Regions from separate parts of the Tistrella mobilis genome, predicted to be linked through region 1. Evidence: riboswitches for the same ligand, from Rfam matches in the RefSeq annotation. Region 1 holds a riboswitch; the other holds the start of a gene.
The links. A riboswitch is a leader RNA that binds a small molecule or an ion and turns the genes downstream of it on or off. The one in region 1 is predicted to bind S-adenosylmethionine.
Positions count from the first base shown of each region.

Region 2: another riboswitch for S-adenosylmethionine. It lies ahead of P7L68_RS13070 (MetQ/NlpA family ABC transporter substrate-binding protein); the one in region 1 lies ahead of metK (methionine adenosyltransferase).

Region 1 covers NZ_CP121017.1:4,886,300-4,893,798, forward strand. The annotation lists gene lnt (apolipoprotein N-acyltransferase) at 1-752, shown strand, start outside; gene P7L68_RS27665 (helix-turn-helix domain-containing protein) at 1,059-1,496, shown strand; SAM riboswitch at 1,581-1,657, shown strand; gene metK (methionine adenosyltransferase) at 1,794-2,963, shown strand; gene P7L68_RS27675 (tRNA (guanosine(46)-N(7))-methyltransferase TrmB) at 3,063-3,806, shown strand; gene rimP (ribosome maturation factor RimP) at 4,130-4,624, shown strand; gene nusA (transcription termination factor NusA) at 4,633-6,192, shown strand; gene P7L68_RS27690 (RNA-binding protein) at 6,236-6,889, shown strand; gene infB (translation initiation factor IF-2) at 6,900-7,499, shown strand, end outside.
Region 2 covers NZ_CP121017.1:1,587,842-1,595,340, forward strand. The annotation lists gene P7L68_RS13050 (class I tRNA ligase family protein) at 1-1,093, opposite strand, end outside; tRNA gene P7L68_RS13055 (tRNA-Asp) at 1,367-1,443, opposite strand; gene P7L68_RS13060 (hypothetical protein) at 1,471-1,662, opposite strand; gene P7L68_RS13065 (hypothetical protein) at 1,661-2,215, shown strand; gene P7L68_RS13070 (MetQ/NlpA family ABC transporter substrate-binding protein) at 2,299-3,078, opposite strand; SAM riboswitch at 3,224-3,301, opposite strand; gene P7L68_RS13075 (O-acetylhomoserine aminocarboxypropyltransferase/cysteine synthase family protein) at 3,471-4,769, opposite strand; gene P7L68_RS13080 (LeuA family protein) at 5,021-6,235, opposite strand; gene P7L68_RS13085 (LysR family transcriptional regulator) at 6,447-7,373, shown strand; gene P7L68_RS13090 (NAD(P)H-dependent oxidoreductase subunit E) at 7,482-7,499, shown strand, end outside.

The DNA of each region.
Region 1 (7,499 bases):
AAACCGCGATCGGCTACTATCCCCAGCAGGAAGCCGAGATCCGCGAGGTGCTGGCCCGTGCCGTGCCGCCAGGCGGGTTACTGATAACGGGTGCGCCCCGCGTGGAGTGGACGCCGCCTCCGGCCGGATCGCCCCCGGGAACTGAACCGCAGCCGCGGGTGTTCAATTCGGTCATGGCGATCGATGATCAGGCACGGATCCTGGGCGTCTACGACAAGGCGCATCTGGTCCCCTTCGGCGAATACGTACCGTTGCGCGAGCTAAACCCCTTCCCGAAGCTCACGGCTGGTAGCATCGACTTCACCCCCGGACCGGGGCCGGCGACGTTGGCGCTGCCTGGCCTGCCGCCGGTGAGCCCGCTGATCTGCTATGAGGCGATCTTTCCAGGGGAGGTGACGGCGGGCGCCGCCACCATCCTTCGGCCTGGCTTTTTGCTGAATGTCACCAATGACGGCTGGTTCGGCCTGACGGCCGGGCCACATCAGCATTTTGCCTCGGCGCGGCTGCGGAGTATTGAGGAAGGCTTGCCGCTCGTGCGTGCGGCGAATAACGGCATTTCCGCGATTGTCGATCCGCTGGGGCGGGTCATCGCCTTGCTGGAGCTGGATCGCCGGGGCGTCCTGGACGGGCCGCTGCCGACCGCCCTGCCTCCGACCCTTTATGCCCGTGTCGGTGACGGATCGGTTGCGGTAGTGGGGCTGATCGTTCTGGTGCTCGCTTTTCTCCTTCGCGTTCCACGGAGGAGAAATTGAGGGTGGCTGCATATCTTCCGGATTGAGGAGCGACGTCTTTCGCGTGTGGCGGGTCTGACCGGACGGCGCCGGATCGCATGCCGGTTGTTCGGCTACCTGTCGACGCCGTGGCGCCGGAGCCGGCAATCGGAGCGTGGGCCACATGTCATCAAAGGCGAGTAGGCCTTGCAATGCAACCCGGAATGCGCGTTTCGGGAATTGCGATGCGCGCGCCGGGGTTGACCCATGCCATGGCGTGATGTCATCTATCCGCCTGACAAACGGGCCGGAATTGAAGGCAGCCGTGAGCGAGGAGGGATGAAACGGATGGCGACGCGACTGAACCCAATTGATGCCCATGTCGGTGGCCGGGTGCGGCTCCGCCGCCAGCTCATGGGGCTTAGCCAGGAAAAGCTGGGGCAGCGGGTCGGCCTGACGTTCCAGCAGATTCAGAAATACGAGCGTGGGGCAAACCGTATTGGTGCCGGCCGCTTGTTCCTGATCGCGCATGCACTCAATGTTCCGGTGTCGTTCTTTTACGAAGACGTTGGAACGGTGACGGCCGAAGAAGGCTCTGACGGCATCGACGACGGGTTCGACTGGCTGGTCATGGATGGACCCGAAGCGCAGACCCTGGCCTTCAATTTCTCTCGCATCCGCGACCCGCGTGCGCGTGCGCGGGTCGTCGAACTGGCCCGAACCATCAGTGACGGCCTTGCGACCGCCTCCCAAAAAAGCGCTCTTGATTCCGACGTCGCACCGTGAAAGTTTCATCTGACGACGAAGTTGAAACTTCCGCGTGAATATGTAGGGTGTCGATAGCGCACCCGGCGTAGGCGTGGATGTCGCTACATCGTCCGTGGTCGGATTTGTGCCGCTTGCCGCCACGTTAAACAGTGCGCTAAGTGGGCTTGGTGGTGCGCGGTCGCGTCATCTGCCGAGAACCCAGACGCACGGAGTCCTTAAACTGGCACCGGCGCGGTTGCCGCCCGCACTGGTGCCCGGACCGCGGATTCCGAGTTCGTGGTCCGTCGTCGGTTCTTGAGGGGTTGAACACGCGCCATGGCCCGCAGCAACTATCTTTTTACGAGCGAATCCGTCTCCGAAGGACATCCGGACAAGATCTGTGATCGGATTTCGGATGCGGTGCTTGATCATCTGCTTGCCGCAGACCCGTATTCCCGCGTCGCATGCGAGACGCTCGCCACCACCAACCGCGTGGTGATCGCAGGCGAGATCCGCTCGCACGGCGACACGTCTCCGGCAACGATCGAGCGTGTCGCCAGAGAGGTGATCCGCGACATCGGCTACGAACAGGACGGCTTTCACTGGAACACGGCGAAGGTCGAGGTCCTGCTGCATGAACAGTCGGCTGACATCGCCATGGGCGTGGATGCCACGGGCAACAAGGACGAGGGTGCCGGCGACCAGGGTATCATGTTCGGCTATGCCTGCCGCGAGACCGATGCGCTGATGCCGGCGCCGATCCATTATGCCCACACCATCCTGCGCAACCTGCGCACGGCCCGCCGTTCGGGCGATATCTCGGTGCTCGGCCCCGATGCCAAGAGCCAGGTAACGCTGGAATATGTGGACGGCAAGCCGGTCCGCGCGACCTCGATCGTGCTGTCGACCCAGCATCTGGCATCGGCGTCGCAGGAGGATGTCCGCGCGGCCGTCCTGCCGGTGATCGAGGCCTCGCTGCCGTCCGGCTGGATGTGCGACGATGCCGGGCTCTACATCAACCCGACCGGCAACTTCGTGATCGGCGGTCCCGACGGTGATGCCGGCCTCACCGGCCGCAAGATCATCGTCGACACCTATGGTGGTGCCGCTCCTCATGGCGGCGGCGCATTCTCGGGCAAGGATCCCACCAAAGTCGACCGCTCGGCTGCCTATGCCGCACGCTATCTGGCGAAGAATGTGGTGGCAGCCGGCCTTGCCGATCGCTGCACCATTCAGCTTGCCTATGCGATCGGCGTCTCGCACCCGCTGTCGGTCTATGTCGATACCTACGGCACCGGCCAGGTCGACGAGGCTAAGCTTGAGAAGGCGCTCCGCGAAGCGATGAACCTGACGCCCCGTGGCATTCGCGAACATCTGAAGCTGAACCGGCCGATTTTCGGCCGGACGGCGGCCTATGGTCATTTCGGCCGTGACCCCGAGGCCGATGGCGGCTTCTCGTGGGAGAAGACCGACCTCGCCGACACGATCAAGCAGCTTGTGCTCTGATCCCCATTCGTGCGATCAGCGGGGCGGCGGCCGGCAACGGCCGCCGCCCCGTTGCGTTTTCGACCCGATCTTCAGCCGCAAGCCGGACCCGTGCCGACGATGACCAGCGCCGACGATACCCGGACCACCGGGACCGAGACCGCAGCGGATGCTGCCGGTGAGAGCATGGGCCGCCGCCATTTTGGCCGGCGGGTGGGGCGTCCGCTCAAGGCCGGGCGCAGCCGGGCAATGGAAGAAACCCTGCCCGAGCTGGCGATCGATCTGCCGGAGCCGGGCACGCAACTGGACCCCGCCCGGCTGTTCGATCGGCCGATGCGCGAAATCGCAGTCGAGATCGGCTTTGGCGGCGGCGAGCATCTGATTGCCCGGGCCGAGGCCGAGCCGGATACCGGCTTCATCGGCTGCGAGCCCTATATCGGGGGTATGTCGGCCTTCCTGGTGGAGCTGGAGCGTCGCGGCCTGCGCAATGTCCGGGTGCTGGGCGATGATGCGGCAAAGCTGCTCGATGCCCTGCCCGATGCCTCGCTTGCCCGCGTTTATCTGCTGTTTTCCGACCCCTGGCCCAAGCGTCGCCACAATAAGCGCCGCTTCATCCAGACGGAGACGGTCGCAGGTCTCGCCCGGGTGATCCGGCCGGGCGGCCGGCTGATCGCAGCCACCGACCACACCGATCTTTGTGCCTGGACGCTTGCTCATGTTCGCGCCCATCCCGATTTCGTCTGGGAGGCCCGCCGGCCGGGCGACTGGCAGCGGCGGCCGGAAGGCCAGATCGAGACCCGCTATGAGGCGAAGGCCCGCGCTGCCGGGCGCGTGCCGGTGTTCATGAGTTTCCAGCGCTCTTGACCGTATCGCAGGGCGGATCTGCAACCGCTGCGCATCCCCGGGGCGGTATGCTGTGGATAAACCCCTTGCGGTTCCGCGACATATGCGTATATTGACCAGCGTCCGCGATTGCGGACCGCCGGCGATCCCGCCAGCGCCCAAGCCGACGAGCCATCCGCCCCGGTGAGGGAGTGGCAGGGTCCGTCAGGACGAGGGCCCGCCGGTGGTCGCGGTCACATGCAGCTTCCGCCGGGTGGGCCTTGCAAGCCCGCCTTTTTTTATTGTGCCGCGTCGGACCGCCGCCCCGAGAGGGTTCGCGAGTCGCCCCGCCACCGGAGGAGCGCATGGACGTCGTTCGTCGTATCACGGAGTTGATCGAGCCGGCCGTCGGCGATCTCGGTTACGAGATCGTGCGGGTGACCTTTCGTTCCGGCGTTAATGCCACGCTCCAGATCATGGCGGAGCGGGTGGACGGTCAGCCGATGACGGTGGACGACTGCGCTGAAATCAGCCACGTGGTATCGGCCCTGCTCGACGTCGAGGACCCCATCACCGAGGCCTATTCGCTGGAGGTCAGTTCGCCTGGCATCGACCGGCCGTTGACCCGGCTGAAGGATTTCGAGCGCTTCGCCGGCTTCGAGGCCAAGATGGAACTGCGGCGACCGCATGACGGACGCAAACGATTCCGCGGCCGGCTGGCCGGCGTGCGTGAGGGCGGTCTGGTGGCCATCCGCCTTGATGACGGGTCGGAACCGGCCCTGCCATTCGACGAGATTTCGTCGGCGAAGCTCATCCTGACCGATGAACTCATCGCCGCCGTTCAGGACAACCGGAGCTGAGTGCGCCCATGGACATCAACTTCAACACCGGCCCGGTCCGGCACGAGCTGCTTCAGGTCGCCGATGCGGTTGCCCGCGAGAAGTCGATCGACCGCGATGCCGTGCTCGAGGCGATGGAGCAGGCCATCCAGACCGCCGGGCGCCGCAAATACGGCCAGGACCACGACATCCGCGCGACGATCGACCGCAAGACTGGCGAAATCCGGCTCTATCGCTACACCCAGGTGGTGGACGAGGTCGAGGACGAGGCGACCCAGATGTCGGTAGCCGACGCCCGCCACCGCAAGCCTGATGCCGCCCCCGGCGATTTCCTGGTCGATCCGCTGCCGCCGATCGATTTCGGCCGCATCGCTGCACAGACCGCCAAGCAGGTGATCGTGCAAAAGGTGCGCGAGGCCGAGCGTCAGCGCCAGTTCGACGAGTTCAAGGACCGCGTCGGCGAGATCATCAACGGTATCGTCAAGCGCGCCGAGTATGGCAGCGTCGTGGTCGATCTGGGCCGCGCCGAGGCCGTGATGCGCCGCGACGAGCTGCTCCCGCGCGAGAGCTTCCGTGTCGGCGACCGCGTGCGCGCCTATATCTACGCCGTGCGTGAAGAGCCCCGGGGCCCGCAGATCTTCCTGTCGCGTACCCATCCGCAGTTCATGGCGAAGCTCTTCGCTCAGGAAGTGCCGGAAATCTACGACGGCATCATCGAGATCAAGGGCTGCGCCCGCGACCCCGGATCGCGCGCCAAGATCGCAGTGACCAGCCACGACAGCAGCATCGACCCGGTCGGCGCCTGCGTGGGTATGCGCGGCTCGCGCGTGCAGGCGGTTGTGGCCGAGCTGCAGGGCGAGAAGATCGATATCATTCCCTGGTCTCCCGATCCGGCCACCTTCCTGGTGAATGCCCTGGCCCCGGCCGAGGTCGCCAAGGTGGTGATGGACGAAGACACCCAGCGCATCGAGGTCGTGGTTCCCGACGAGCAGCTGTCGCTCGCGATCGGTCGCCGCGGGCAGAATGTGCGTCTGGCGTCTCAGCTGACCGGCTGGGATATCGACATCGTGACCGAGACCGAGGAGTCGGAGCGGCGTCAGGAAGAGTTCCGCGAGCGCTCGCGGCTGTTCATCGAGGCGCTGAACGTCGACGAGGTGATCGCCCAGCTGCTGGTGACCGAAGGCTTCGAGTCGATCGAGGAGATCGCCTTCGTCGCGGAAGACGAGCTGTCGGGCATAGAGGGCTTCGACCCGGATGTCGCAGCCGAACTTCAGAACCGCGCTCAGATCTTCCTTGAAGCCCGTGATCGTCAGATGGACGACAAGCGCCGCGAGTTGGGCGTTGAGGATGCCGTGGCCGAGATCGAGGGCATGACGCCTGTCATGCTGGCGAGCCTGGGTGAGAAGGGGATCAAGACGCTCGACGATCTGGCCGATCTGGCCGGCGATGAGCTGATCGAGATTCTGCCTGCCGGCACGATCGACGAAGCGGAAGCGAACCGGATCATCATGGCCGCGCGTGCCCATTGGTTCGAGGGCGAAGACGCCCCCGAAGCCGATGCCGCCCCCGCGGGTGACAGCGAGGCCTGAGCAGACCGTGATGGTGCAAGGCGTAATGGCGGATGAGAGCGCGATGACGGATACGGCGGCGGATCTGCCGACCGATGGCGGTCCGCGTGATCGTGCGCCCGAGCGCCGCTGCATTGCGACCGGACAGAGCGGATCGCCGGACGGCATGATCCGTTTCGTCGTCGCCCCGGGCGGCGACGTGGTCGCCGACATGGACGGCCGCCTGCCCGGACGGGGCGCCTGGGTGACTGCCCGGGCCGATCTGCTGGAGCAGGCGATCCGCCGGAAGGCCTTTCCCCGGGCCTTCAAGGCACCGGTGAAGGCCGGTGAAGATCTGATCGGGACGGTCGAGCGATTGCTAACCGCCCGGTGTTTGGAATATCTTGGGCTCGGCCGCCGGGCGGGAGCGGTTGTTGCCGGATACGAAAAAGTGCGGGCCTGGCTCGATGCCGGGACCGTCGGTGCCGTGTCTCTGGCATCTGATGCCGGAGACGTGGCCGTATCCCGCATGGGGGCGCTGAAGGGCGTTCCCGTCGTAGCATTGTTGACGCGTGACGAGATGGGCCGCGCTCTCGGACGCGAGAACGCGGTCAACGTCGCAATTGCCGAAGGACGGCTCGCGGAGCGTTTCCTGGCGGAAGCCGGGCGCCTCGCGGGTTTCAGGGATGCCCCCTACCCTGTCGACCGGGTGTCGGCCGGCTTGAGAGAGAACGGATAACCGGAGCGATATGAGCGAGACCAACGAGGACGGCCAGAAGAAGGCGCTCAGCCTGTCGGGAGCCGGGCGTCTTGAGCTGAGGAGGAAGCCTGCGGGCGAAGGCGCGCAGGTTCGCCAGAACTTCTCGCACGGCCGTTCCAAGACCGTGACGGTCGAGGTCAAGCGCAAGCGGACCGTGTCGGTGCCCGAGCAGGGCGGCCGGGGCGGTTCCGGCGGCGGTCGCGGACGTGCGCGCGGCGCCGCCGCTGACGGCGGCCTGACGCAGGACGAGCGGGATGTGCGCCTGAGGGCGCTGGAACAGGCGATCCAGGACCAGAAGCGCCGGGCCGAGGAAGAGGTCCGTCGTGCCGAAGAAGAGGCGCGGCGCAAGGTCGAAGAGGAAGCCCGTCGCAAGATCGAGGAAGAGGCCAGGAAGAAGGCCGAGGAAGAGGCGCGCAAGGCGGCCGAGGAAGCCGCCCGCAAGGCGGCCGAAGAGGCTGCCCGTCGCGCGGCCGAGGAAGCTGCTGCGGCCGCTGCCGCCGCCGCCCGTCCCCAGCCGGTAGTTGAGGCCCAGCCCGAGCGTGAGGTCCGCGCGGAGCGGCCGCGCAGCGAACGCCCCGATTTCCGCAGT
Region 2 (7,499 bases), 1.6 Mb from region 1:
TTTCCAGGGCAACCAGATCCGCCTCGTCGACCGTTTCGAACCCGGGGGCCGCGCCGCGTACGAAACGGGCGCTGCAGGACGGAATCTCGCCGCCGACCCGGGCCCAGGCCTCGCCCCAGCCGGTGCCGAGGCCCAGGAAGCCTGCGACCGCATCGGCGGTGGCGGGCATCACCGGGCGCGCAAACAGCTGGAACAGGCCGGCGAGCCGCGGGATCCGCTCCGGCGTGCCGTAGAGCCGCGCCTGCTTCATCTGCCCGTTCAGCCCCAGAACCACGCCGGCCAGTGCCGCCAGAGAGAAGCTGCGGCCATCGAGTGCCGCATGCAGCCGGGCGCGGAAATCGGCGATCAGATCGTCTTCGGCGCGATCCTGGGGCAGGGCGGTGCCGGCCACCGGGTCCAGATTGGCAATGGCGCCGAGCGAGGTGCCGAGGTCGCGGACAAGGAACAGATTATGGGTGCGGGCCAGATCGGCCAGCGACAGTTCGCGGGCATCGTGGGGTTCCGACATCAGCGCCAGATAGAAGCGCAGCGCCTCGGCCGGCACCCGGTCGAGCAGATCGTTCAGGAAGATCGCCCGGCCGGTGGAGGGATCGAAACTGCGCCCGGACAGATCGGTCAGCGCCGGCGGCGCCACGATCCTGGTATCGGTGATCGGCCCCAGATCCTGGATCTCGGCCACCGCCTCGATCAGGCTGCGGGCGGTGAGGGCGTCGCGGCCGGCAAAGACCGTCAGGCGCACCGGCATCGGCTTGTCGCCCAGCTGGCGACCCTGCTGGCGGCGCAGCGGCAGCACCCCCGGCCCGTCGCCCTGGAAGGTGAGCACGCCGTCGATCCTGATGCCGGCGCGGCGCAGCGTGGCGGCCGCGCGGCCGCCCTCTTCGATGCCGTCCCGCGGGCTGCCATCCTGTCCGCTGCGCGGCCGCGGCGCATCACCCGCCGCCACCAGCACCCGGGCCGACCGCCCCAGCAGCCGCTGGCCGCGGGCATAGACATCGGCCGCCAGCCAGATCGAGGCGAAGCCGGCCGCATCGATATCCCGATCGCCGGGCGGTGCGGCGCACAGAATCAGTTCATCGGTCAGCACCGTGGTCATTGCCCCGGCTCTCCCCTTGTGCCCTGTCGCGGTTGATGCCCTCTCGCGCGGTCGATGCCCGCGATCCGTCAAGGTTAGGAGGGGGTGCGACAGCCGTCAACATCAAGGGTTGTTTAATTGAAAACCAATGCGCGTCAAGAGATTCATGCCTCAGACAAACCGGCACTGGTCGCAAGTCTTCCACGCGGCCGTACCGGGCCGCTGCAAATGCCGCAAAAGGAAAACGCCCGGCTCATCCAGAGATGAACCGGGCGTTTTCAAAACCCGAGCGAGTGGCGGGAGTGACGGGACTTGAACCCGCGGCCTCCGGCGTGACAGGCCGGCGCTCTAACCAACTGAGCTACACCCCCGTAGCCTCTCGCGTGCCCCACCGTGTCTCAGTGGGTGCGCGGTTTATAGCCAGTCGGCGTGCGCTTGAAAAGCCCTTTTTTTCGACCTTGTGACGATTGCGCGTCGCTGCCACATGTTGAACCAAGAGGGCCGGTATCGGCGCCGGTCCGAGCACCAAAGTCGAGGACGCCACATATGCCCTTCCAAACCGAGGTCCGCCCGCCGAGTTCGACGATCATGCTCACCGCGCTCCGGATGCTGACCATGCAGCCGGCCGACAAGCACGTGGTGGGGCAGCGTCTGCTGCAGGATCTGGCGCGCATCGCCCCCAAGGCAGCGGAGCTTTGCGATCCGGCGGCGCGGGCCGAATTCGATCGCCGGGTGGTGATCGATCTCCGGCGCCTGCTGGTCGCGGGATTGATCCGACGGGTGGGCGACGGCCTGCTCGGCATCACCGATCGCGGCCGCGAGGCCTTGAAGGAGAATCCGGAAGGCCTCGATGATACCGTCCTCATGCGCTACCCGGAATTTCGCGCCCATCTGGCCCGCCGCAGCGGCATGGTGATCGATCCGGCCGCCGGGCTCGACGGGGCGATCGAGCCGCCGACCGAGAGTGGCGAGGCGCCGACGCGCAGGATGCCGGTGGTTCGCGAGTTGCAGGAAGGTTTCATTGCCTTCCTGGACGGTCAGACCGTCTCCGACAACCCCTATGAAACCGATACCCAGGGCTTCATCACCTGGGAGGAGGGCTATTGGGAGGCGGCGGGCATCGCCCGCAACGAGATGGCCTGAGCCTGACCGCCCCAGCCCAACATGCAAACGGGCCGGCCGGGGATATCCCCGGCCGGCCCGTTCTTCAAGATCTGCGGGACGGATCACCAGGCGACGACGAGCGCGCCCTTGTAGTGGTCGTTGATCCAGTCCTTGATCTTCTGATCGTGATAGGCCTCGACCAGGGTCTTGGCCCAGGCGGCGTCGGCATCGACCTTGCGGACCGCGATCACATTGGCATAGGGCGATTCCGCCGCTTCCCGCGCGATCGGATCCTTCACCGGGTCGAGCCCGGCCTCGACGGCATAGTTGGTGTTGACGGCAGAGGCCGCGGTGTCGTCGAGCGAGCGCGGCAGCTGGGCGGCATCGAGTTCGATGATGCGCAGGTTCTTCGGGTTCTCTGCGATGTCGAGCGGCGTGGCCTTGAGGCCCGCGCCCTCGCGCAGCTTCAGAACGCCCTGGGCCTGCAGCAGCAGCAGTGCACGACCGCCATTGGTCGGATCGTTCGGAATGCCGACCGAATCGCCATCCTTCAGATCGGCCAGGCTCTTGATCTTCTTCGAATAGATGCCGAGCGGGAAGACCACCGTCTTGGCGATCGACACCAGATCATAGCCGCGATCGGCATTCTGGTTGTCGAGATAGGGCTGGTGCTGGAACGAGTTCGCCTGGATGTCGCCCGCGGCGAGCGCCTGGTTCGGCACCACATAATCGCTGAACTCGATGATCTCGATATCGAGGCCCCGGGCAGCGGCGATCGGCTTCACCTTCTCCAGGATCTGGGCATGGGGGCCGGGGGTCACGCCGATCTTGATCTCTTCGGCCTGGGCTGCGCCTGCGGCGAGGAGGCCGAGGATGGCGGCCGCGCCGCCCAACGTCTTCAGAATCCGCATCTGGACTGGTGTCCCTGCATCTTGTCGGTCGGATCGGGCCACGGGGGCGGCTGCAACCCTGATCCCGTCCGGCCGTCTCACCCTTGCGGGAGACCTGCCGGACCAAACACGAAAAAACCCGCGTGACAGCGTCGCGCGGGTTTCCGACCCCTCCGCTTTAGCTGCATTTGTAACGCGCCCGCAAGCTGTGGCTCAAATCGGCGCGACGGCGTTACCCTAAAACACCGTGAAGCTCGCGTCAATTGCCATTCCACAACACGGCAGCCATGTGAAAAGTGCAGACAGCCTGGTCGGTCGCGGGACGACGGGGTGGGGTGCGAAAGAACGACGGGCGCATGGTGGCAACCATGCGCCCGTCGCCGGCATTGACCCGGAGCAGATGATCAGGCCGCCGTCGCCACCGCCAGAGCCTGTTCGATGTCGGCGATGATGTCGTCGACATGCTCGATGCCGATCGAGAGGCGGACATAACCCGGGGTGACGCCCGAGGCCTTCTGTTCCTCTTCCGACAGCTGGCTGTGGGTGGTGGTGGCGGGGTGGATCGCCAGGCTGCGGGCGTCGCCGATATTGGCGACATGGTAGAGCAGCTTCAGCGCCTCGATGAAGGCGCGGCCGGCTTCGGCACCGCCCTTGATCTCGAAGCCGATCAGCGCGCCATAGCCGCCCTTCAGATACTTGTCGGCACGGGCGCGCGCCTCACCCTCGGCCAGGCTCGGATGGGTGACGGTCAGCACCGCCGGATGCTCGGACAGGAACTTGGCGACCAGGGTCGCGTTCTTGTTGTGCTCGCGCATGCGCAGCGGCAGCGTCTCCAGGCCCTGGATGGTCTGGAAGGCGTTGAAGGGCGAAGCGGCGCAGCCCAGGTCGCGCAGCAGGGTGACGCGGGCCTTGATGATATAGGCGATGGGGCCGAGCGGCTTCACCGCCTGGGTCCAGACCGCGCCGTGATAGCTGGCATCGGGGGTGTTCAGCAGCGGCTGACGCTCGGGGAAGGCCTCCCAGTCGAAAGTGCCGCCGTCGATGATGATGCCGCCGATCGAGGTGCCGTGGCCGCCGATATATTTGGTGGTGGAATAGACCACCACGGCCGCACCATGCTCCAGCGGCCGGGCGATGATCGGGGCGGCGGTGTTGTCGATGATCAGCGGGATGCCGAAGGACTTGCCGATCTCGGCAACCTCGGCGATCGGGAACACCCGGAGCTTCGGGTTGGGCAGGGTCTCGCCGTAATAGGCGCGGGTGCGGTCGTCGGTGGCGCGGCGGAAATTCTCGGGGTCCGACGGATCGACGAAGCGGACCTCGATGCCCTGCTGGCGCAGCGTGTTGGCAAACAGATTCCAGGTGCCGCCGTAAAGATCGGTCGACGAGACGACATTGTCGCCCGCCTGGGCGAGATTCTGGATCGCCAGCGCCGAGGCCGCCTGACCCGAGGAGACGGCGAGCGCCGCCACACCGCCCTCAAGGGCGGCCAGGCGCTGCTCCAGCACGTCGGTGGTCGGGTTCATGATCCGGGTATAGATGTTGCCCAGTTCCGACAGTGCGAACAGGTTGGCAGCCTTCGCGGTGCTCTCGAACTGATACGAGGTCGTCTGGTAGATCGGCACCGCCACCGCGCCGGTGGTGGGGTCCGCACGATAGCCCGCATGCAGAACGGCCGTCTCGGGGTGACGGTACTGGGTCATCTGGTCTCGCTCCCTGGATGGTGCCGGGCCCGGATCATGTCTTGAGGGGGATATCGCCGGCCCGTTGCCGCACTGTATATAAACGATGCGCATTGTGGAACCGGCTTCAAACACAAAAAAATCTTGTCAATTCGGCGGAAAAAAGCTCCCGACGATGATGATCGCCGGGAGCAGAAGGGGCCGGGAGGCCCTGCGGGACAGAGAACCGGGCGGAAAGCGAGCCGGCCCTGCGCGGGCAGGCGAATACGGGATCAGCCGGGAAGCCCGGTCCCGCTGTCGGCGACCTCGCGATACAGCGCCACCAGCGCACCATGATCATTGAAGCGATCGGGCGTCGGATCGGCCGCGAGCCGGTCGCAGACCGCATCGATCTTGTCGATGTCGATCACCACCCCGGCCTCGGCCAGACGGCGGGTGATGGCATTGCGCGGCGTGCCGCCGACCATCACCGCATTGGGGCGGGCCGCCGTCACCGGCCGCACGGGCCAGGCCTCGGCGGTGCGTGTCCAGCCGAGATGGGTGGGGGCGGTGACGGTACGGGCCTCGGCGCCCAGCAGCGGCTTCGTCGGCATCAGCGGCAGGTGGATCATCTTGCGCAGGGCATGGGCGGCCTCGATCACCGGCTCCAGCGCCACATCGGTCGCAAGCCCCATGCGCGGGCCGTTGAGGCGCAGCTGGGCGATCGCCTCTTCGAGCGCGGTATTGCCGGCCCGCTCGCCGATGCCGCAGAGCGTCGCCTGGAAGCTGTCGGCGCCTGCCTCCAGCGCCGCCAGCGTGTTGGCGAGTGCCAGCCCCATATCGTCGTGGCAATGGGCCGAGAGGATGACATCCGGCCCGACCCAGGACCGCATGGCGCGGACCAGGGCGGCGAATTCATGCGGCAGCGCGCAGCCGACCGTATCGGGGATCGCAACCGTTCGGGCCCCCGCCTCGACCGAGGCCTTGAGCAGGCGTTCCAGGTAGGGCAGGGAGCCGCGGGTGGCATCTTCCGGGGCGACGGCGATGTCGTCGAAACCCAGAGAGGCCGCATGGCGCACGCTGCGCACCGCTTCCTCGATGGCCTCTTCGGCGGTGATCCGGCGCTTGTGCTCCAGATGGATTTCCGAGCCGACCAGCAGGATCTCGATCTGGGCATTGCCGCTGGAGCCCAGCCCATCGGCAATGACGTCGATATCGCGTTCGGCCGCGCGACAGAAGGCGCAGATCTTGCTGGCCCGGGGCCCCCGGGCCATTTCGCGGAAGGCTTCGAAATCCTCGCCCGACGAGGCCGGAAAACCGCCTTCGACCAGATCGAGACCCAGCGCATCCAGCCGGCGGAACATCGACACTTTCTGCTCGGCCGACATCACATTGCCCGGCGCCTGTTCGCCATCGCGCAGTGTGGTGTCGAAGACCATCACCCGTCGCGGCTGGGGGGCGGTGGCGGGCTGGCGGATGTGAACGATGCCGTTCTCGGTGATGTCCATGGCTTGCCCCGTCGCTGGCTGCTGCCGATGATGCCGAACCCTTTGATCGTGGCGTGGTCCTGCATGTACAACCACTGGTACATATACCTGATGGTTTTGTCGATCCAAAACTTGCTCTCGTCTGACGCGATGATGCGGGGCCCGGATTGGCAGGCGGGGATCGGGGCGTTATCACTGCATGTCGCCCCCTTCATCCGAGGAGCCCCCCCCTGTGATCGATCGGCTGGAGTTCCTGCTGGCCCTGTCCCGCGAACGCCATTTCGGCCGCGCCGCCCAGGCCTGCGGCGTGTCGCAGCCGACGCTTTCCGCCGGGGTGAAGGCGCTGGAAGACATGCTCGGCACCATGCTGGTCCAGCGCGGCTCGCGCTTTCGCGGCTTCACGCCCGAGGGTGAGCGGGTGCTCGACTGGGCCCGGCGGATCGTCGGTGATGCGCGCTCGATGCGGCAGGAGATCGATGCGCTGAAGCGCGGCCTGTCGGGCACGCTCAGGATTGCGGTCATCCCCACCGCCCTGGGCATCACCCCGCGGCTGACCACCGGCTTCCGCATCCGCAACCCTCAGGTCCGTTTCGCCATCCGTACCTGCACCTCTACCGAGGTGTTGCAGCTGGTGGATGATCTCGCGGCCGAAGCCGGCATCACCTATCTCGACAACGAGCCGCTCGGCCGGGTCGGCACCGTGCCGCTCTATCGCGAGCGCTATCACCTGCTGACCGCGGCCGACAGCCCCGAGGGCGCCCGCGCCTCGGTCGCCTGGGCAGAGGCCGCCCGGCTGCCGCTCTGCCTGCTCAGCCGTGACATGCAGAACCGGCGGATCATCGACGGCATGCTGGCCGCGGCCGGCGGCGATGCGGCGCCGCTGCTCGAATCCAACTCGGTCTCGGTGCTCTCGGCCCATATCCGCACCACCCGCTGGTCGACGATCATGCCGGTGGGGCTGGCCGAGGCGCTGGGGCTGGTCGGCGACGGCCGGATCAATGCCGTGCCGCTCGTCGATCCGGATGTTTCCCATCAGGTCGGGCTGGTCGTACCCCAGCGTGAGCCGATGATGCCGCTGACCGCAGCCCTGGTCGCGGAAGCCCGCCGCCTGGTGGCCGCCGACAGCGCGTCGATACCCCAACTCCGATCGCAACGATAGGAAAAGCTGATCGTGTAACGGAAACGCGATATTGATGCCGCGCCGGCCCGGGGCCATCCTCAACCTCAGAGGACTTTCGCCCAGGACAACCAGAAAACGGGCCGGGGAATGACGCGATACGACAGC